Regions from separate parts of the Cohnella soli genome, predicted to be linked through region 1. Evidence: riboswitches for the same ligand, from Rfam matches in the RefSeq annotation. Region 1 holds a riboswitch; each other region holds the start of a gene.

Region 1 (6,973 bases):
GACGGCATATATAACGGAATGGTTGCATTAAACCCGATTGTCTGCACAGCAGCACCAGTTGTAGTTACTGGAGATTGAGAATATGGAAATATGGAAAATCCAAAATAAATGCCAAGTCCGACTACAGCTGTGATAAACACTTCAAACACCATCACCAAAACAATCAGACGTGTATAGGCCATCTTTACCTCCTTACATGATCAATTCCCATGTTCACCTTAAGTCACTACTCCCAATATTTAACGCAATTGGAGAGTAATCGTTGCGCTAACCTGCCCGTTTCGCTTAATGACGGACGCGAGAACCAATGTATGTTCTAGTCCCGAATCGAAAATCAATGCAAGTTTTTGTCCCGAGGATTTTTTATTCCTGTTGGCCTGCTGCTGCGCCATTCTTCTCTCTACGACAAGAACATAATTGAATTGAAAAACGGGATAGCTGCATGATAGTAGCTGTCCCGTTGTATTAAGCTATCGTAACCCATTAGCCTTAACCTTGAGCTGCATCCATGTTCATGTAGTTGATGGCCCACAGATGGCCGTCCAAGTCCACGAAGCCCCAATGGTACATGAACCCATGATCCTCAGGTTCAGCGTGCAACTTCCCGCCCAAGGAGACCGCGGTATTCACGATTTCATCGACCTTTTCCCGGCTCTCGAAGGACAATGCGATCGTCATCTGCGCATACTTGCTCGTGTCGACGGTTTCCTTCTCCGTGAGCGTATTAAAGAATGCTTGGTTGATCAACATGACCTGCAGGTTGTCACCAATTACGATGGCTACCGAGTTCTCATTATCGGGGAATTGCGGGTTGAGCGCGAATCCAAGTCCGGTGAAGAACGCCTTCGATTGTGCTACGTTTTTGACAGGTAGGTTGAAGCTCGTGAATGTGGACGTTAATGCCATCTTTAAACACCTCATCGTCAAATTGGTTTGTTTTCATTGATGCCTTCGTTTATTTAGACGAAAGCCGATCCGGGAATTCATCGGTCTCCTTGCTGCGGTTTTAATCTAATATCACCCAGCCTGTCTTTGAAAGTTTCTCCCCAATTTCTCATGAACAAAATGATCGATTCCAATGTTCTTCCGAATTCAGTCAGCGAATATTCCACTTTAGGAGGTACCTGTTTATAAACCTCGCGGTGAATAATGCCATCCCGTTCAAGCTCACGAAGCTGCAATGTAAGCATGAATTGCGTAATTCCTGGATAGAGACGGCGGAATTCATTAAATCTTTTCGGACCATCAATCAGATGATAAAGAATGATCCCTTTCCATTTTCCCCCGATGACATCCAATGTTGTTTCAACAGGACACCCTTCCATGCTCGGATTCAAGCCGTACTTGTTCCTTCGATCGCCCAAAGCCCCTATCCCTCCACCGTCAGTTGATGAAGGCCGTAGGATTTTACCGGTCTGATCTCCCTTTAAGCAATCCAGAAAGTATGATGGATTTAGAACTGGAAAAACCTGTTCCGACGGGCAAGGATTTATTGGTCAGGGTGAAAGCAATATCCGTCAATCCTGCTGACGTAAAAACCCGAACCAGCGGTAAGAGTGACCCTAATAACCCTCGAATACTCGGCTGGGATGCCGCAGGTATTGTTGAACAAGTTGGACCGGATTGTATCTTATTTAAACCAGGAGACGAAGTGTACTATGCTGGAGATTTGGAGCGCCCCGGATGCAATAGCGAGTTTCATCTTATCGATGAACGGATTGTCGGAAGGAAGCCGAGAACGCTGAACTATGCCCAAGCCGCAGCAATGCCATTAACATCTCTTACCGCCTGGGAGGCATTATTCGACCGATTAGGAGTAAACCAGGACGAATTAGAAAATAAAAATCGAACGATTCTGATTATAGGCGCCGCAGGGGGTGTCGGGTCGGTTGCGACCCAGTTTTCCAAGCTCGCAGGATTAACGGTCCTCGGCACTGCTTCAAGGGAGGAATCGGTTCGTTGGGCCAAAGACCATGGGGCAGATTACATCATCAATCACAGAGAGGCATTAGGTCCGCAATTAAAGGCGTACGGTTTTGATTTTGTCGATTATATTTTCTGTCTAAACGACACGGTATTGCATTGGGAAAGCATGGCCGAAGTCATACGTCCGCAAGGGAAAATTTGCTCCGTTGTTCCGGCAGGTAAGCCGGTCAATCTGGATTCGTTCTTTGTCAAAAGCGTTTCATTCCACTGGGAGCTTATGTTTACCCGTGCCAAATTTCAAACGGATGATAGGCTTGAACAACACCATTTGCTGAATACTGTGGCTGATCTCATTGATGTTGGGAAAATAAAACCTACGATGACACAGCGCCTCGAACCGATCAACGCTGCAAATTTGCGCCTGGCCCATGAGAAGCTGCTTGCCGGAGACATGATTGGAAAGCTAGTGTTGGAGCGATTCTGAAGTCCTCAATCAACTATTCTGCCCGTAAGTTGAACAAAGGCAGCCGATCTTTCTGGTCGGCTGCCTTCGTGTATGCGTTGAACTATCGTGACCCGTTAGCGTAACAAATGAGGAAGTAACAATATTGATAATCCAATAAGGGCGAATAGACCTGCAACAATCCTTTGAATTATAAAATAAGACCTTGGCGGTTCTCTTGAAGCTTTCCAACTTTGTGTTATCTTCCAGATATAATAAGGATTTATCATTACAAACAATGCAATTCCAATCCATAGGCACAGAAATGCAAAAATGACCCAAGTAAAAATATTCACTTCTGGTGGCACTCCCACTTCGCCCCCCCATAACCGTGTTTATAGATTCTACGCATTGGGTTAATCTGGGATGCACATTTAGCTTAACTGCCCCATTTGCTTAAAAGGCTGCCGTTCGATCAGACGACAGTCTTTGGTGATTGTGCTAAAGTTCTCCGATAGCTTAATGGCATTTCGTGTTCCTCAGCAAACCAACCTCATCTACACAGTCTTTTAATGAGATAACGTTCTTTCATCCAACATCAATTCCCATAACTCAATCTGAGTTCCTTACAAATAAGTAAGCAATAAATCCAATTGGGCCAAGGATTAATACGATAAGTGCCCAAAGGCAACCAATATTACCTCCCCGTTTGTTGGATGCATCACTCCATACCCAAAAAAGACCAATAATAGATAGAATCCATAAAAAAATTATTATTGCCATATTTTCCTCCTCATTAATTGAACAACGTTATTTCAATAATATACGCTGCGATAGCTGTGTTTATTTTTTTGCCATGAATCTCGATTGAACGATCAGATTCTAGCCCCCACATTCGATTTACAGATATACCCATTATTTGAGGCGCGAATGATTTGCGTAAAGTTGCAATCCTGCCCGTTAGCGCAACGACGGCAGCCGATCGTTCTGAGGCCGGCTGCCGTCGTGTCATGATTGAGCTATCGTGCCCGTTAGCTTAATCCCCAATTGTCTAATAACCGAACCGGACCTCATCTGGATTAGGTGTATGCTTATTTTCCTGCTTCAAATTACAAAAACATACAAAGTATACAGCGAATCGCTGTACAACTGATTTTTCTCTGATGTATACTTCGATTAATTTCCAGCATTTTCTTCTCATCTCATTCAAAAGAACCACTCGAAAAAGGCAAACCCGTCGCAAGGCGGGGACGCAAAGTCATGGGTCCCACGTGGATCGCCAGACCGCCGAAAGTGTGTTTGTGTTGCAAAGAGCAGCCGAACGCGTAATAGGCGTTGCGGCTGTTTGTGTTTTTTAAGGAGTAATGGGATTTATGGTTATTACGCTGTTCTTCTACAGTGCTAATATACACAAAACTTAGGAGGGTTCACGGCATGAGTTTGAAACTAGTTTCAAGGAAATTCGTTTCAATTTTCGTACTTTGTATGCTGATGTTTTCCGTGTTTGGAGGGAGTGCGTCGGCAAACGGGACCGGACAGGTAGACGTTGTCGTGACGACTGACAAGGCCGTATACGCCCCCGGAGAGGAAGTTATTGTTTCGGTAGGATTGAAAGATATTGCAAATGTAGCTTCAAATGGTCTGCATAGTATAGAATTTTCAGTTGGATTTAACGAGGACAAGCTAGACCCATCGAATTATGCGACATATGAAGGGATGGGCGTTTATACGTATAAAGCTGATGGATACTCTGTGGGCTCGTCTATTGCGAATTCGAATTACCAAGTGAAGACTCCTACAGCAAGTCAAGATGGGTACGGGAATATTTTCCTGCATTTTAAAGTGTCTGGAATCTCGGCTAACGACCTCATTGGAACAGGAGATGTAACTCTGTTCTCCGTTAAGCTTAAAGTTCGTAAACAAACACAGGGCTCTTTGTTGAAATTAGAGCCGGTTTTGAACTCGGTTATTTTGCAGAAGTCCGATTCAACTAAAGTGACACCAGGGTTCATCAACCCGGTAAATGCAACGGCAACAGTAACAGGACCAAGTATTATCACGGATCTTCGCCTGAATCTGTCTAAATATTTCATATACGTTGGGGAAACTTCTCAAGGTATTGCGACAGCCGAGATGAGCGATAGTTCAGAACAACGTATTACGGATGCCGGCGTGTGGACTTCTAGTAATCCATTGGTAGCGACTGTAGATCGCGTTGGCGTCATCACGGCAACTGGCCCGGGATCTGCTAATATTTCAGTATCTTATGGCGGATTTACCGACTGGTACATCATAGATGTGGGAGCACTGCCTACCGGCCCGGCTAGCGTTTCTGGAGTCGTATGGGATTTAAAAACAGGGTCCAATATGCCGGGGGTAACGGCTGCCGTGTATTCCGGACAATATAACGGAGAGCTTGGCACGCTTATTGGATCAACTGAAACCGATTCGTCGGGCAAATATGTGATAAATGACCTTGCCCCGGGAGACTTTTATTTACAATTCTCAAAAGCCGGTTATATTCCTATCGTTGTGACACCCAATGATCATACGCTAACAGCGGGTGAGAACCAAAAAATCTCTACCAAATATATGTACAATACAATTGTCAATGGAATCGTTAAAGATGAAGAAGGTAAACCGATTACCGATGTAAATGTTACGATTTCCGGAAATGGCTATGAAAACAGTTACTATTCAGATATAAACCCTCCAGGTTATTTTGAGTTTCTTAATGTCCCTGTTGGAGATAATTACGTCTTGTCCTTTTCCAGGATTGGATATGTTGATGCTCAAAGCGAGCCCATCAGTGTCGAATTTGGATATGCTACGACTGGCGAATTTGTAATGGCGAAAGGCGCGCCTTATGACACCGGGAAGTTATGGTTAGATTCTGGCGAAGTAACCATTAATGTAGGCGGAACCCATCAATCGCTTATTAAATCCATTTATAGCGACGGAACAAAGGTGGACAGAAGTAATGCAGCTGTTTGGTCAGTTGATGATCCATTGATGGCTAAGGTAGAAAACGGCTTGATTACTGGACTGACTAGAGGAACTACTGTAGTCCATGCAGTATACAACTCAAGAACCATTAACATTATCCTTCATATCGATACAGCACCGGTCGGTGGTGATGGAATCGGTGGCGGTAATGATGGAACAACTAGTCCAGCTCCAACTCCAACACCAGCTCCAACTTCAGAACCTAAAGTGAAAATGAATGAACAGATTCTAAAGGATGTAGAAAAACGAAAAGAAGAGATTATGAATGATTTGCAAAACAATAAAATTAAAGCATTCAGTGATCTTCCTAAAGACAATTGGAGCCATAACGCCGTAGAGATTGCGACTAAACTCGGGATCGTGACGGGGTACAAAGATGGAACGTTTAACGGAGCTGGCAAAGTAACACGGGCTGAGTTCGCAACCATGCTGTTTAAGGCTCTGGGAATGAAAGCTTTATCTGTTGATTCTTTCGCCGATACCCAAGGCCATTGGGCTGCAGAAGCTGTTACTGCGTTGAAGGATGCAGGAGTTATTAGTGGTTATAAAGACGGAACGTTCCACCCCGAAGGAAATATTACTCGTGGTGAGATGGTAGCTATGCTTGCAAGAATTCTTAAATTGAATGACGCGGCTAGTAACAGTAAATTTAATGATATTAAAGGCAACTGGGCAGAGAACTCGATTAACCAGCTTGCTGAAGCTGGGCTTGTATCTGGTAAAGGGGCCGGTAACTTCGATCCAAAGGGAACTGCCAGTCGTTCCGAAACTGTTGTAATGATTCTTAGAATTCTTAATGAATGCATGGAATTGAATCTCGATCTGTAAAGGGTAAGATGACGTCCGGGTAGCCATTATTCAATCGGCTACCCGGACGTTTTTTAGTATGCAACCTTTTTCCAACCGCGCTGCGGAACGCAATAATAAAATCACGCCAATTTGCTGGGATTGAATAAGAACTAACGTTCGTATAATACTGTTAAAAAGGTGATTAAAATGTTCGAGATGGAACTACATGCAGACGAAAACTGCTCCGTTTGATGTGAAACTGAAGTTGCTGATCAAAGAAGCCGAGACAAAAGCGATGGGGCGTACTTTGAACAATAAGCTGATGCGCTCGAAAAAGAAATTATACAAAGTGCGGATACAATATGGTGTTAGTCGAAGGAAGTTCTGGAAGCAGCCATTGCATTTAACGCGTTCTCAAAATAGCTATATACTTCATCTGCAATTCCCAGAAACTCTTCAACAAGTACATTACTATCCAAGTAACAAGCATACAGATAATCAACTAATGCGGAGTCAATCTCACAATAGTTTAATATGGCATTCTTCATCTTAATAATGTCATCTTGCCATACACCTGTATCTACTAAAACCAAAGAGTATAATGCACGTATTAATCTCTTAGAGTAACCCTTAATATATCTAGTTTTCATTGTGTTATCACTAGCATTGGAAAGTAAACTATGTATACGATCTACTTCCTCCTTGGTCTCTGTATTTAAGTCTAAAATAAACTCTGGAGAAATAATTATCGGTGGTACTTTTTCACCAACGTCATGACCATATATGCAAACACAAATTATCTTAACCCAA
Region 2 (6,973 bases), on a different contig from region 1:
AATCTGCCCGGCCATCTCCGGCTGCGTCACGTTATAAATCCCTGCCGAACCGCAGCAGCGGTCCGCTTCCTTCATCTCGACAAAGCGCGCATTGGAGACGCTTCGCATCAGTTGCCTTGGAGCATCCGAGCTTCTCATGACATTGCGAAGATGGCAAGAATCTTGATACGTGATCGTGACAGGCTCATCGTTGCGCCCGCTCTCTTCGGCAAACTTCGGCAGCCTCCCCCGCTCGACAAGCAGTTTACTGACGTCGATGACGCTGGAAGCGAACGATTTGGCTTGTTCGCTGTATTGCTCATCCTCGTGCAGAAGATGGTCGTATTCGATTAGCAGAGCGCCGCAGCCGCCCGCGTTCGAGACGACATATTCTACGCCCGCTTCCTTGAACGCTCGCACGTTCACGCGAGCGAGTTCCCGCGCCTGCTCCATCTCCCCGCTATGTGCATGGAGGGCTCCGCAGCACACCTGCGTCTCAGGAATAACGACTTCAAATCCTGCTTCCGACAGCAGCTTCACCGTATTCACATTCGTATCGGCGAACATTACGTCCATGATGCAGCCGCGGAACAGCGCCACGCGTGCAATTTTCTCTCCCTTGGCCGGGTATACCGTCCCAAGGCGCTCCACGACGCCTTGACCGCTGGCATCCGGCAATATTTTTTCCATATCCCGAATATGCTTCGGAAACAGATTCATGATGCCCGTTCCTCTAGCGACCGATCGCAAGCCGGATTTGCGGTAGAAGGCAAGCGATTTGCCGATCCATTTCAAGCGCCCCCGCTTCGGAAACACGCCTTTGAACAGCACGTTGCGCAATCCTTTTACGGCCATGCCGTGACTCGCGTGATTTTCTATCGCATCCCGAGTCTGTTCGATCAATCCGCCATATTTGACGTCGGCCGGGCACGCAGGTTCACAAGCTCGGCACCCTAAGCAATGATCCATTTGATCCGTGAAAGCCGCGTCGGGCTCCATCACGCCGTCGACGACCGCTTTCATCAGCGCAATTCTTCCCCGAGGCGATTCCGGCTCCAGCCCCGTTTCGCGGAAAGTCGGGCAAGCCGGGAGACAAAAGCCGCACCGCATGCAATTCGTCAGCTGATCGTAATCCAACTTCTCCAGCATCGTACGCGCCAATGGATTGGCGTGGTCAATATCGGGTTTCCCGCAGGCGGGCGCGTTCGTCATCTCTTTAGCCATGGTCGATCACCACCCGTTTACGTGTTTCCTTGGCGAACATTTTGCCGGGATTCAGAAGGTTATGGGGATCGAAAGCGACCTTGATGCTCTTCATGACCTCAATGCCGGCTTTGCCGATCTTCCATTCCAAAAATGGCGCCTTCACCAGTCCGACCCCGTGCTCGCCGGTAATCGTACCTCCAAGCTCGATGGCAGCTTCGAATATTTCTTCGAACGCCATTTCCACGCGGTGGACTTCCTCTTTGTCCCTTGCGTCCGTCGTCGCTGTCGGATGCAAGTTGCCGTCCCCTGCGTGACCAAACGTCGCGATCGTCACTCCGTGCTTGAGCGCGATCTCGTTAATTCTCAGAACCATATCGGCGATTCGCGATCTCGGGACTGTCGCATCTTCAAGAATCGTCGTTGGACGAAGTCGGGCCAGCGCCGTAAAAGCACTGCGTCGCGCGGTCAGCAATTTCTCAGCCTGTTCTCTCGTTTCCGCAACTTCAACTCTGTCTGCTTGCTCGAGCTCGCATATTTCCCGTATGCGGGCAATATCGCGTTCGACCGTCGCAGGGTCTCCATCCTGCTCGATGAGGAGCACAGCCTCCATATCTCGCGGCAAACCCAGCTTCGCGAAATCATCAACGACGCGAATGGTCGGGTTATCCATAAATTCGAGCGTTGCCGGAATGATCTTCGCCTCGATAATTTTGGATACCGTCCGCGCGGCGCAGTAGAGATCCTTGTACATGGCAAGCATCGTCTTCTTCGTCGCAGGCGGCGGAATGAGCTTCAGCGTCGCTTCCGTAATAATCGCGAGCGTGCCCTCTGAGCCGACGAGAAGCTTCGTCAAATCGTATCCGGCGACGTCCTTCATCAGTTTGCCGCCGGTGCGGATGATTTCTCCGTTCGCCAGCACCGCCTCAAGCCCGATGACGTAATCTTTCGTTGTGCCGTATTTCAAACCCCGCAGCCCGCCCGAGCATTCCGCGATGTTCCCGCCGATCGTGGATATTCTCATGCTGCTTGGATCGGGTGGGTAGAAAAGACCTTGCGCTTCAATCTGCGCAATGAACTCGGCCGTAATCATTCCCGGCTGCACCGTCGCGGTCAGATTGTCCATATCGATCTCAAGGAGCCGGTTCATCCGGTGCATGACCATGACAACGCCGCCTTGAACGGGAACGGTCCCCCCGCACAAGTTCGAGCCTGAACCTCGCGAGACGACGGGAACCCGATGCTCCGCCAACACCTTCATAATCTCCGACACTTGCGTCGTGTTTTCGGGATAAATAACACCGTCAGGCAAACTTTGAAGCATTGGCGTGCCGTCATAAGAATGGGCGACCAAAGCTTCCTTGTCGTCTCTATAGTAGCGATCGCCAACGATGCTGCGCAGTCGTTCGGTCAAGGTTTGATTTAACATCGGTTTTGTTGCCTCCTCTAACTCATCATGTCATCAGATGACTTTGAGAAAAATTATATGCTATACTGAGTTCTATGTACAGATCGAATTTGTAGAAGAGCCGTATTTTCCCGGGGGGCGATGACTTAATGAAGATCGAGACGATGAAGGGCCGCGAGCTCGTGGCCGACCATCTGCTGCAGCAAATCAAAAACGGTGAACGCAGCCCCGGCGAGAGGCTTCCTTCGGTCGTCGAGCTGGCCGAGTCGTACGGGGTCGGACGATCCACGATACGCGAAGCCGTCAGCGCGTTGAAAGCGATGGGCTGGCTTGACGTCCGCCATGGCGGCGGTACATTCGTTAGCAAGTCATTGCCGAACGAATCGAAGAATGCCGTGGATCAACTGTTCCGAGACGCCAATTCCTTGATCGAGTTGCTTGAAGTCCGCAAGGCGTTGGAAGTCGGAGCGGCATCGCTTGCCGCCAAGCGTAGGAGCGATGAACATCTTCGGTCATTGCAGCAATTGCTCATTGTGATGGAACAAAGCTTGGCCGACAACAACACAGCCGAAGGCGAACGCGCCGATGTCAGTTTCCATCGAACGCTTGTCGAAGCATCCGGCAACTCGCTCTTTATCCAGCTCATGGAGTCGTTGTCAGATCGGTTCGCCTCCACGATCCGACAGACGCGCGAGTTATGGTTTTACCGGGAAAACGCGACCGCCGCGAGACTGCTGCAGGAGCATCAGAGCTTGTATGAAGCCATTAAGCGACAAGACGCCCAACTTGCCGCATCTTTGATCGGTGACCACGTCGAGAAAGTGATCTCCGTTCTGCGAACGGCTTTGAAATAAACGTATCGCAATGGCCTCATACAAAAAAACCCGGGCTACGCACCTCGCGATGCATCCGTAGTCCGGGTCCTCCCACCAGCTCCGTTGCCGGCTTGTTACTGCTCCATCTGCTTCGCAAGGAAGCCTGCAGCCGTCTCGACCATCTTGCTCTCCATCTCGCCCATGCTCGCCTGATCTTCCTTGCTAAGCAACACAACCGTGCCGATTGGATCCCCGCCGGCTACAATCGGTGCGACGACGAATGCGCCGATCGTCTCGTTCCCATCCCTTAGTACCTCATAGTTGCCTGTTCCGGACTCCAACACGATTTTACGATTGTCCATACAGCTTTCCAGGACGCTGCCGATTGCCTTGTCGAGGTATTCCTTCTTCGAAGCGCCAGCCACTGCGATAAAGGTGTCGCGGTCAGAAATCATGGCGATGTGTCCCGTGCTCTCAGAAAGGGATTCCGCGTATTCTTTGGCGAAATCGCCCAACTCGCCGATGGGGGAATACTTCTTGAGAATAACTTCGCCGTCGCGATCAACGAAAATTTCAAGCGGATCGCCTTCCCGAATGCGGAGCGTGCGGCGAATTTCCTTTGGAATGACGACCCTGCCGAGGTCGTCGATGCGGCGTACAATTCCGGTTGCTTTCATGCTCATGTTGCCCCACTTTCATTGGTGTATTCGCACTGCGGCCGCCGGTTTCCAATGAATTGCCGGCCTTTATGACGAACGTTAGTACAATCGGAAAAAGGTGACATTGAACCGTAAATGTAGTATTCAACCTCTCCCATTTTCTTATGCGCTTTCCCGCCACTGGAGAAACGCACCAATTGCAATCGCAATTTGAAGTTTTGTTCTTTATTTCGAATTCCCAGCTTAAAGACTTCTCGTGTTGTTGCAAACGGGAGACTGCTTAAATTCTGGAAATCTGCTGCTTAGGCAGTTGAAATACGGCCGGGGAAATGTTAGATTAGTGTTATCGTGCAGTTCGTTATAAAGAACAAATGAATAGATCTTTTGATGAGGTGCCATACAATGATGAATCATATTTCCGAACAGCTTTTACCGACCGATCGTTTTGAACAATGTGAAGGCAATATCGTCAGCGACATGGCCGGGGAGAAAGTTATGCTAAGTGTAGAGAAAGGCAAGTATTATAACTTGGGGGAAGTCGGGGGGCGTATCTGGGAGTTGCTGAGCCCGCCAAGCACTGTAGCACAAGTCGTTGACAGACTGCTCGAGGAATACGAAGTTTCACGAGAAACCTGCCTGGCCCAAGTCAATGCCTTCCTCGATCACTTATACGCAGAAGGCTTGATCCAGCGCTCGCAGCCAGAATGAGCGCCTTTCGCAAATTAGTCATATCGGCCAAGCTCAACCGCCGAACAATGCTTCTTTTTACGGAAGCTTATTTACTGCTCGGGTGGGCCAGAATACAAGTAATATTTCCTTTCTCCAGACTTGCGAGACGCCTTGGAACGCCATCGGAGGAAACATCGGAAGCTTTCGTTCCGAGTGATTCGGCAACAGTTAAACATATTCGGAGCGCAGTTAACCTAATGAGCCGTTACACCCCATGGGATAGCAAATGTCTCGTACGCGCCGTCGCGGGACAGGTCATGCTGAATCGGCGATGCATCGAGAGCACATTATACCTTGGCACGGCCAAAGACGAGCAGGGTCGTCTCATCGCTCATGCATGGCTTCGCAGCGGACCACTCTTCATCACGGGAGACGATCTCATGCATGACTTTACGGTTGTCCAATCGTTCGCGAAATTCATCATAAAGTAAGGAATTTGTCTTCTACTGGCGGTCAAGGTTGCGGTCTTGTGTTTCGTTTCGTATCATTATAATATATCGCAATCAAATTCCAGGAGAAATTTTCTTCTGTCAATAAGATAACCTGGTGCTGAACAATATCAACAAGAGGAGGGATTCTGTTGATCGGTGAACGAATTCAGATGCTCCGCAAAAAGAAAAACCTCTCCTTGACAGAACTGTCGGAGAAGGCCTCGGTCGCTAAATCATACTTAAGTTCTATTGAACGGGGAATACAAATGAACCCCTCGATTCAATTTCTCGAGAAAGTCGGTGCCGTACTCGGTATAACCGTAGAGGAATTTCTTCAATCGGATAACGCGAACGCCAATTCGAAGAATCCCCTGGACAATGAGTGGGCTGACTTGGTGAAAGAAGCGATGAACTCTGGCGTCAGCAAAGAGCAGTTCAGGGAATTCCTTGAATTTAGCAGATGGAAAAATCAGCAACGGGACTCCTGACGTTCCCGTCATCCAACGGCGGAACCGGCCGCCGTTTGCCACTTGACTAGCTCCGTGGTTTGAAGCATGGCAAGACTGAGTCGAATATCTTCGATCGTCATCCCCATACTACGAGCTTCCAGAATCAATTTTGCCCATTCGGCGTCCAACAGCGTGTGATCGGTCTTGGATGATTTTGCCGTGCCCTTTAACACTTCCATCTCAAAATTCCCTCCGATGATTAGTCGGCCGGTTGCACCACTGACTCCATGCGTTTAAGGTGCCCAGATAAAAACGCATTTCTCAGTCTCCTGATTTTGTTGTTACAAGTCATATTATATATGAGCTTGTCGGATTAGTGTTGTCGAATTTTGGATGTTAAAGACCTATTTTTTGGACGAATTTTGTCGAATGGGATATTTTTTCAAACTTTTTTCATTTTTTATAACCTTCCGGATTGCTCCTTTGCCATCTCCATGCGTCTTCGCACATCTCTTCCAATCCCCTCGTTGCATGCCAACCTAACTCATTGTTTGCCTTCGAAGCATCCGCGTAACTGACTGCAATATCCCCAGGACGACGGTCCATAATCGCATAAGGAATCGTTTGACCAGACGCTTGCTCGAAAGCCGCAATCATCTCAAGCACACTGTACCCGCGACCTGTTCCCAAGTTATATACGTTAGAGCCCTTAACCGTCATAATATGCGCCAGTGCCCGAACATGTCCATTCGCCAGGTCGGAGACATGAATATAGTCGCGGACGCCCGTTCCATCCTTCGTCGGATAGTCGTTGCCGAACACGCCAACTTGCTCCAGTCGTCCGACTGCCACTTGCGAAATATAGGGCAGAAGATTGTTCGGAATACCGTTCGGATTTTCGCCCATTCGGCCGCTTTTATGTGCCCCGACGGGGTTAAAATATCGTAAAATCGCAATCGACCATTCCGGATCGGCAGCTGCCACGTCCTGCAACATCTCTTCAATCATTTGCTTTGTTCTGCCATACGGATTCATAGCTCCAAGCTGTGCGGATTCCGCGACCGGCATGCGGTCTGTCGTCCCGTACACAGTTGCAGATGAACTGAACACCAACCTGCGTACTCTATACTTTTGCATCGTCTCGCACAGAATCAGCGTACTAGTGATATTCGTGCGGTAATACCGTAACGGCTGTGCCACCGACTCCCCGACCGCCTTCAAACCGGCGAAATGGATGACGGCCTCAATCTGATGCCGCGAGAATACGTCGCTAAGCGCCTTTTCACTTAGTAAATCCAAC
Region 3 (6,973 bases), on a different contig from region 1:
GCCGATGAGCCCATTCGATGAGCCTCCGGGAAGACCGGGAGAACCTCCTGGTCAGGGAAGCGGCAGCGTGCCGCGCTCGGCGATGTTGGCTGACGGGAACGGGGTCGAGACGTTGGTCGGCTATTTACGCGTCGGCGATCTCGGTTGGGGCGTGGTCGTTCAGTCGCCTATCTTCATCGTGGACAAAGCGAAGCGCGAGTTCATATCGACGCAGTTGAAATGGAGCGTGCCGCTCATCGCGGCTTTCTTGCTGCTTAGCCTTTGGATGGCTCGTAAGATGGCGGCGCCTTTCGCGAGGCTGACCGCGGTCGCAAGAAGCATTGCGTCAGGCGAGCGGGCGGGGCGTCCGCCGTTCGAGAGCCATTGGAACTATGAGGCGCATCATTTGGCGCGCGCGATGATGACGGCGGTGCAGGGTCTGCAGCATCAGGCGGACGAGATGAGCTTGCAGGCGCGAACCGATCGTCTCACCAGGCTTGCGAACCGGACGGGGTTGGATGAATGGTTGAAAGCGCGCGAAGGCGATAGCGCCGGGTATGCGCTCATGGTGATCGACATCGACCATTTCAAAAGCGTGAACGACAAATACGGTCACCAGATAGGAGACGACACGCTTGTCCATCTGGCGAGTATTCTGAAAGCGGAGTGCAGGGAGACGGATCTCGTCTGCCGAATCGGCGGCGAAGAATTCGTCGCCGTGCTGCCGGGCGAGAAGCTGGAAGGCGCCACTTTGCTGGCGGAGCGGGTTCGTGGGCGGGTAGAAGATGCGATTAGCCCGACTGGCCGGCCGATCACGGTGTCGATCGGCATTGGCGCTTGTTCCGAACCCGGCGAATCATTCGACACGACGTTCCAACTTGCGGATGGGGCGCTCTATGAAGCCAAGCGGGCGGGGCGCAATCGGACGATGGCTTCCGCGTGAGCGGCTTTGCCCGAGTTTTGTAGACCACGTTGGCCGACATCGTCTTCATACAAGGAGGAGTAGACATGGGCAAACATCCTTTATTAACGGAAGAGCAGTTGGCGGAACAACTCGCCGCACTGCCGGAGTGGCGGGTCGAAGAAGGCAAGTGGATCGTGCGCCGGAGGCTTTTTCCAACGTTCATGGATGCGGTCGCTTTCGTGGATCGGGTGGCGGTTATTGCCGAGGAAATGAATCATCATCCGTTCATCGCCCTCGACTACCGGAAAGTAACGCTCAGATTGACGACTTGGAACTCCGGGGGAATCACGGGTATAGACATCGATTCCGCCATCGCGTACGATCGAGAATAGACTATCGTATTGCGAGGTGCCTCACTTGATTCGCCGTTTTATCGCTTTTTACCGTCCGTACAAAGGACTTTTCACACTGGATTTCACTTGCGCCATATTGGTCGCGTTGCTTGAGCTTGGTTTCCCCGTCGGGGTTCAGTGGATGATCGACGATTTGCTTCCAACGAAAGATTGGGGGCTGATTACGTGGGTGTGCGTCGGCCTGATGGCGCTCTATATTGTCAGCATGCTGATGCAGTTCGTTGTCAGCTATTGGGGTCACAAGCTTGGCATCAACATCGAGACGGATATGCGCCGACAACTGTTCCAGCACGTGCAGAAGCTCAGCTTCCGTTTCTTCGATAATACGAAGACAGGCCAGATTATGAGCCGAATGACGAACGATCTGTTCGATCTCGGCGAGATGGCGCACCATGGGCCGGAGGATATGTTCATTGCGCTCATGACGCTTGTCGGCGTGTTCGGCATTATGATGATGGTGAACTGGGAGCTGGCGCTGATCACGTTTATCGTCGTGCCTTTCCTGGCGTGGATTATCGTGTACTTCAATCAGAAGCTGAACAACGCCGCGACCAAAATGTTCGAGCAGATCGCCGACGTGAACGCGCGAGTCGAAGACAGCATCTCCGGCATCCGTGTGGTCAAGTCGTTCGGCAACGAAGGGTTCGAGCTGGAGCGTTTTACGAAAAACAACCAAGGTTTCAGACGCGCGAAACTCCGTTCTTATTTTACGATTTCCTTGAGCGGCTCGAGCATCTACATGTTGACACGGGTGATCACGCTGGTCGTTCTTGTGTGCGGCGCGTGGTTTGCTTATCAAGGCAAGTTATCGTACGGGGAGCTCGTCGGGTTCCTGCTGTACGTGAACATTTTTCTGAAGCCGATCGAGAAAATCAATGCGCTATTGGAGTTGTATCCTCGGGGTATGGCCGGTTTTCGGAGATACTGCGAGCTGATGGATACGGAGCCGGACGTGAAGGACGCTGACGATGCGATCGATGCGCCGCGGCTGAAAGGCAACATCGAGTTCAACAACGTGACGTTCGGCTACGAGAACCATTCCCACGTGCTGAAGGACATCAATCTGAAGGTGCGGGCCGGCGAGACGCTTGCGTTAGTCGGTCCGTCAGGTGCGGGCAAGTCGACGTTATGCAGCTTGATTCCGCGTTTTTATGAGATCGATGAAGGCGAGGTCACGATCGATAACATCGACATTCGGGCGATGAAGCAGCAGTCGCTGCGTAACCAGATTGGCATTGTGCAGCAGGATGTGTTCTTATTCAACGGAACGATCCGCGAGAATATTGCCTACGGGCGACTTGGGGCGACAGAGGAAGAAATTTGGGAAGCTGCGCGGGCGGCACATCTGGAAGCGATGATTCAAGCGCTGCCGGACGGGCTCGACACGTTCATCGGGGAGCGGGGATTAAAGCTGTCCGGCGGTCAGCGGCAGCGGCTGTCGATCGCGCGGATCTTCCTGAAGAATCCGCCGATTCTTATTCTGGACGAAGCGACTTCCGCGTTGGACACGGAGACGGAGACGATGATCCAGCAAGCGCTCGAGAAGCTGGCGCACAATCGGACAACACTGATTATCGCGCACAGGCTGGCGACGATTCGCCATGCCGACCGCATCGTCGTCGTGACGGAAGAAGGCATCGCCGAGCAAGGCCGGCACGAAGAATTGATCGCGGCAGGAGGCACATATGCGCGCTTGAGCGCCGCGCAATTCGGCGGCGGCGCTGGATTGGCGACGGTTTAGGCAGACAACGATCAACTAAATATTTGTTGGACAGATAAATGTTACTCGGCTATGATAGTTTGAGTAAGCTTCACGATAATAGCAAACCTGCTGAAATGGCAGGGACGCAAAACTACAGGGCCTAAGGGTGAATCAACCTATGGCAGCCAGTTGCCGAACGAAGAGTGCGAAACTATCGACGATGTTCCTTTCCGTCAATTTTGCGCAATATCGACACAGTTCGGCAATACTCTGAACTGTGTTTTTGTTTTGGCGCAAAATGGAAGGGGGGGGGGCAGTAATGAAGAAGTTGTTTCCGTCGATCTGCTTCGTTGTTATGCTTCTGTTAAACTTAATGAGTGCCACAACTGCCAAGGGGGCAGACGTTACGTATTCTTATCAGAATGAAACTAAGTTATCGACCTGGCTATGGGACGCTTCCAAAATTGTCGACTCTCCGGACAAGGTAATAGAGGATTTAGCTGATCGCCATGTTAAGTTTCTCTTATTACAAATAGATTTCTCGGTTGATGTCGAGTATTATCGCAAATTTATTGGCAAAGCGACTTTTAATGGAATTAAGGTCGAAGCGTTGGATGGCGCACCGCAGTGGGTGACCGACGGCGGCGAGGAGCTCCAGCAAAATATGTTGGACTGGTTGGTCCGATATCAGAATACGTCTGTGAGTAAGGAAAGATTTCAAGGAGTTCATTTAGATGTCGAGCCTTACGAAAATGAACATTATGAAGAGCACATGGATGAGTATATAGGCAACTATCAATTAATGATCGAGAAATTTAAGATGCAGACAAGCAAGCTTAAATTGGAATTCGGTATCGACATTCCGTTCTGGTTTTACGGAGTAAAGTATGATAACCAATACGGCTCAGGAAACTTGGCGGAATGGCTATGCCATTACGTCAAGAAAATGACAATAATGGCTTACCGGGATAGCGTAGAGGGGGAAAATGGAATTATTAGTGTTGCCGCTGCGGAAATGAAACTTTTCGAAAAGTATAAAGTTCGAGGAACGATAGCGGTGGAGACCGGAAAAGTAGCGGATGCGTATCAATTTATCACTTTTTATGGGAAAGGCAAAGAAGTGATGAATCGGCAACTCCAGCGTCTCTATGAGTACCACCGAAAGCATTCCGCATTTGATGGAATTGCGATTCACTACTACGATAGCTGGGTTGCGATGAAGTAAAATAGAAGTTATTTGCACCCTGTTTAGGTCCTGTTTAGGGTGCTTTTTTGTTGTTAAATCATTCCACTACATTGGTCCTAAAATGGGGCTGTTTCTACATTGACATCAGGTATTTATGCCTATAAAATGATGATTTGGGGGTTATAACATGATGAAAATTTCGTCGAAAAAAAATAAATCTATTATCATATTGGGCTGCTTACTGATTATTGCGCTAATCATAGGTTTAGAGTATCGAAAGTTGGAGTCTCGCCATCTTCCCGCTGAACAGACCATGCAATCGCAAGAAGGCATCCGCTACATGAGCAGGACGGATAAAAATTCGTTCTATATTCTGAAAGGAAATGTTTGGGAGCGCGTATTTATCAAAGGGGTCAACATTGGCGCTGGCAAGCCTGGTGCTTTTCCAGGTGAAGTTGCGATTACTTACGATGAATATTATCGATGGTTCGGTTACATATCGGATATGAACGCAAATATGATCAGGGTGTATACAACGCAACGGCCGCAATTTTACAATGCGCTCTATGATTTCAATAAGAAAATGGAAAAAGAGGGAAAAGAGCCGCTCTACATCATTCATGGGGTGTGGGTGAACGAGAATGATATTATGACGATTGACGATGCGTTTGGCAACGACAACAAAATCCTGAACGATGTTGTGAAGAGCGGGCAAGAAATCGTCGATATTCTACATGGCCATAAGGATTTACCCGTTCACAAAGGTTATGCGGATGGGACTTATACGACGGATATCTCTGAATACGTTGCAGGGTGGATCTTGGGGATCGAATGGGATCCTTCTTTCGTGATCGGTACCAATGAGAATAATGTGGATCGGAACCATTACGATGGACAATATTTATACACCGTGAATGCCTCGCCTTTTGAAGCTTTTTTGGCGGAGTTAGGGGATAAGATCATTGCGTACGAAACGCAGAAATACAATATGCAAAGACCCGTTGCATTCTCCAACTGGGTGACGACTGACCCGTTGAAGCATCCGAACGAACCATACAAAAATGAAGATATTGTAGAAGTAAACGTTGAGCATGTGAAGTGGCACGATACCTTCAAGCCGGGGATGTTCGCTTCTTATCACGTATATCCATACTATCCCGATTCCTTCAGCTACCAGACCGATTATATCGAATATAAAGGTACGGATGGTAAGCCAGATCCATACTTGGCCTATTTGGAGGATATAAAAAAGGTGCATTCGATGCCGATTGTCGTGTCTGAATTCGGTATCCCGGCATCGCGTGGGAAGGCGCACGAAAACAGGATTACCGGATTCAATCAAGGACAGATTGACGAAAAGACTCAAGGCGAAATGTTGGTCCATATGGTTAACGACATTCATGCAGCGAATTTGGCAGGAGGTATCGTATTCGCGTGGCAGGATGAATGGTTTAAGCGGACATGGAACAACAACGATCTGGATTTGCCGGATTCCCGTCCGTTTTGGTCCAATCCGCAAACGAACGAGCAGCATTTCGGATTACTCGCTTTTGACCCAGGTAACACGGACACGATTGTAAGGGTGGACGGCCGAGTCGAAGATTGGAGTCACGATACTCCATTGATAACGCAGGATGGCGTGCGATTATACGTGAAGAGCGACGAGGGGTACGTATATTTCAGAATAAATGCCGATGATTACGACTTCAACAATGATACGCTGCTCATTCCAATCGACACCATTAACGGACAAGGGAATGACGGTTACGCAAAGTTCGGTACGACGTTCAGCAAGCAGGCGGATTTCGTTCTTCAAATTCACGGCCAGTCGGACACACGAATGGTAGTCGATGCGTATTACGATAACTACTATTTTCGCTATGCTGTGCAAAGCAATCTGATCGAGAAGGACGATGCGTTCCAGAGAAAAAATACAGGAATATTTAATCCGATCAGATTAGCGATAACCAAAAAAGTTCATATCCCCGGGACAACTATTGAAGTTCCGTTCACCGGGTATGAAACAGGTAAGCTCCAATACGGGATCGCCAATCCGGAAAGTCCTGAATACAACTCATTGAGCGATTTCTATTATCGCGATGGCGAACTGGAAATGAGAATCCCATGGCAGTTGTTCAACGTCATGGATCCATCTCACAAGTTTGTTATCGACGATATGTTCGCGAGCGGCAAAATTACTCCTTTGAAGTCGGATGACTTTCATATCGGAATCGAAAAGCTGAAGAATGGCACTGCCCAAGGCGTGAGAAACTTGCCGATGCAGACCTACGATTGGAACGAGTGGGACACACCAACTTTCCATGAGAGATTGAAACCATCCTATTTCATTTTACAAAAGGGGTTTCGTGAATTAGGGTCTGGCGGAAAATGAGGAATGGATCAATGAAGAAGAAAAAGTTTAAAATCCGCTACATCCTATTGGTGTTTCTGTTCATTGTTGTACTAACTCCATTCATATGGTGGCAGGCGAAATCCGGTTCTAAATTGGACATTATCGTGCTTAATAAAACGTTTCCGTTCGTAAAGCAAGCGTCCGGAGAGAGCGGGAAGCTGGATTACAGCAAACAGCGTGGGTTATTCTGGCTACTCGATTATTTGAAAATCAAGCAGCCAGGCACGAAGGGCTCATACGATGTTCGTACCGACTATTACGGGAATTTTCTGGTTGACGGTAAACTGACGAATAAACCTCTCTCGGCGCTAAGCGAGGTGCCAGATGTAATTTACCTTTCAGATATGTACGGAACTGGTAACTCTAAGTCGAACGG

What was found. A riboswitch is a leader RNA that binds a small molecule or an ion and turns the genes downstream of it on or off. The one in region 1 is predicted to bind cyclic di-GMP.
Region 2: linked by a shared signal. The riboswitch ahead of ACFPOF_RS29115 (anti-repressor SinI family protein) and the one ahead of ACFPOF_RS18475 (S-layer homology domain-containing protein) in region 1 are both predicted to bind cyclic di-GMP.
Region 3: linked by a shared signal. The riboswitch ahead of ACFPOF_RS05670 (hypothetical protein) and the one ahead of ACFPOF_RS18475 (S-layer homology domain-containing protein) in region 1 are both predicted to bind cyclic di-GMP.

Annotation. Positions count from the first base shown of each region.
Region 1 covers NZ_JBHSMI010000028.1:516,291-523,263, forward strand. The annotation lists gene ACFPOF_RS18450 (hypothetical protein) at 1-182, opposite strand, end outside; gene ACFPOF_RS18455 (VOC family protein) at 490-906, opposite strand; gene ACFPOF_RS18460 (winged helix-turn-helix transcriptional regulator) at 984-1,325, opposite strand; gene ACFPOF_RS18465 (zinc-binding alcohol dehydrogenase family protein) at 1,391-2,410, shown strand; gene ACFPOF_RS18470 (DUF6199 family natural product biosynthesis protein) at 2,506-2,742, opposite strand; cyclic di-GMP riboswitch class I at 3,586-3,660, shown strand; gene ACFPOF_RS18475 (S-layer homology domain-containing protein) at 3,803-6,202, shown strand; gene ACFPOF_RS18480 (nucleotidyltransferase domain-containing protein) at 6,532-6,973, opposite strand, start outside.
Region 2 covers NZ_JBHSMI010000062.1:69,895-76,867, reverse strand. The annotation lists gene ACFPOF_RS29150 ((Fe-S)-binding protein) at 1-1,203, opposite strand, end outside; gene ACFPOF_RS29145 (FAD-linked oxidase C-terminal domain-containing protein) at 1,196-2,611, opposite strand; gene ACFPOF_RS29140 (FadR/GntR family transcriptional regulator) at 2,740-3,444, shown strand; gene spoVT (stage V sporulation protein T) at 3,540-4,082, opposite strand; gene ACFPOF_RS29130 (lasso peptide biosynthesis PqqD family chaperone) at 4,470-4,772, shown strand; gene ACFPOF_RS29125 (lasso peptide biosynthesis B2 protein) at 4,769-5,224, shown strand; gene ACFPOF_RS29120 (helix-turn-helix domain-containing protein) at 5,374-5,712, shown strand; gene ACFPOF_RS29115 (anti-repressor SinI family protein) at 5,721-5,912, opposite strand; cyclic di-GMP riboswitch class II at 5,930-6,012, opposite strand; gene galE (UDP-glucose 4-epimerase GalE) at 6,127-6,973, opposite strand, start outside.
Region 3 covers NZ_JBHSMI010000010.1:8,356-15,328, reverse strand. The annotation lists gene ACFPOF_RS05685 (sensor domain-containing diguanylate cyclase) at 1-922, shown strand, start outside; gene ACFPOF_RS05680 (4a-hydroxytetrahydrobiopterin dehydratase) at 988-1,275, shown strand; gene ACFPOF_RS05675 (ABC transporter ATP-binding protein) at 1,301-3,037, shown strand; cyclic di-GMP riboswitch class I at 3,108-3,195, shown strand; gene ACFPOF_RS05670 (hypothetical protein) at 3,318-4,223, shown strand; gene ACFPOF_RS05665 (family 2 glycosyl transferase) at 4,372-6,576, shown strand; gene ACFPOF_RS05660 (hypothetical protein) at 6,588-6,973, shown strand, end outside.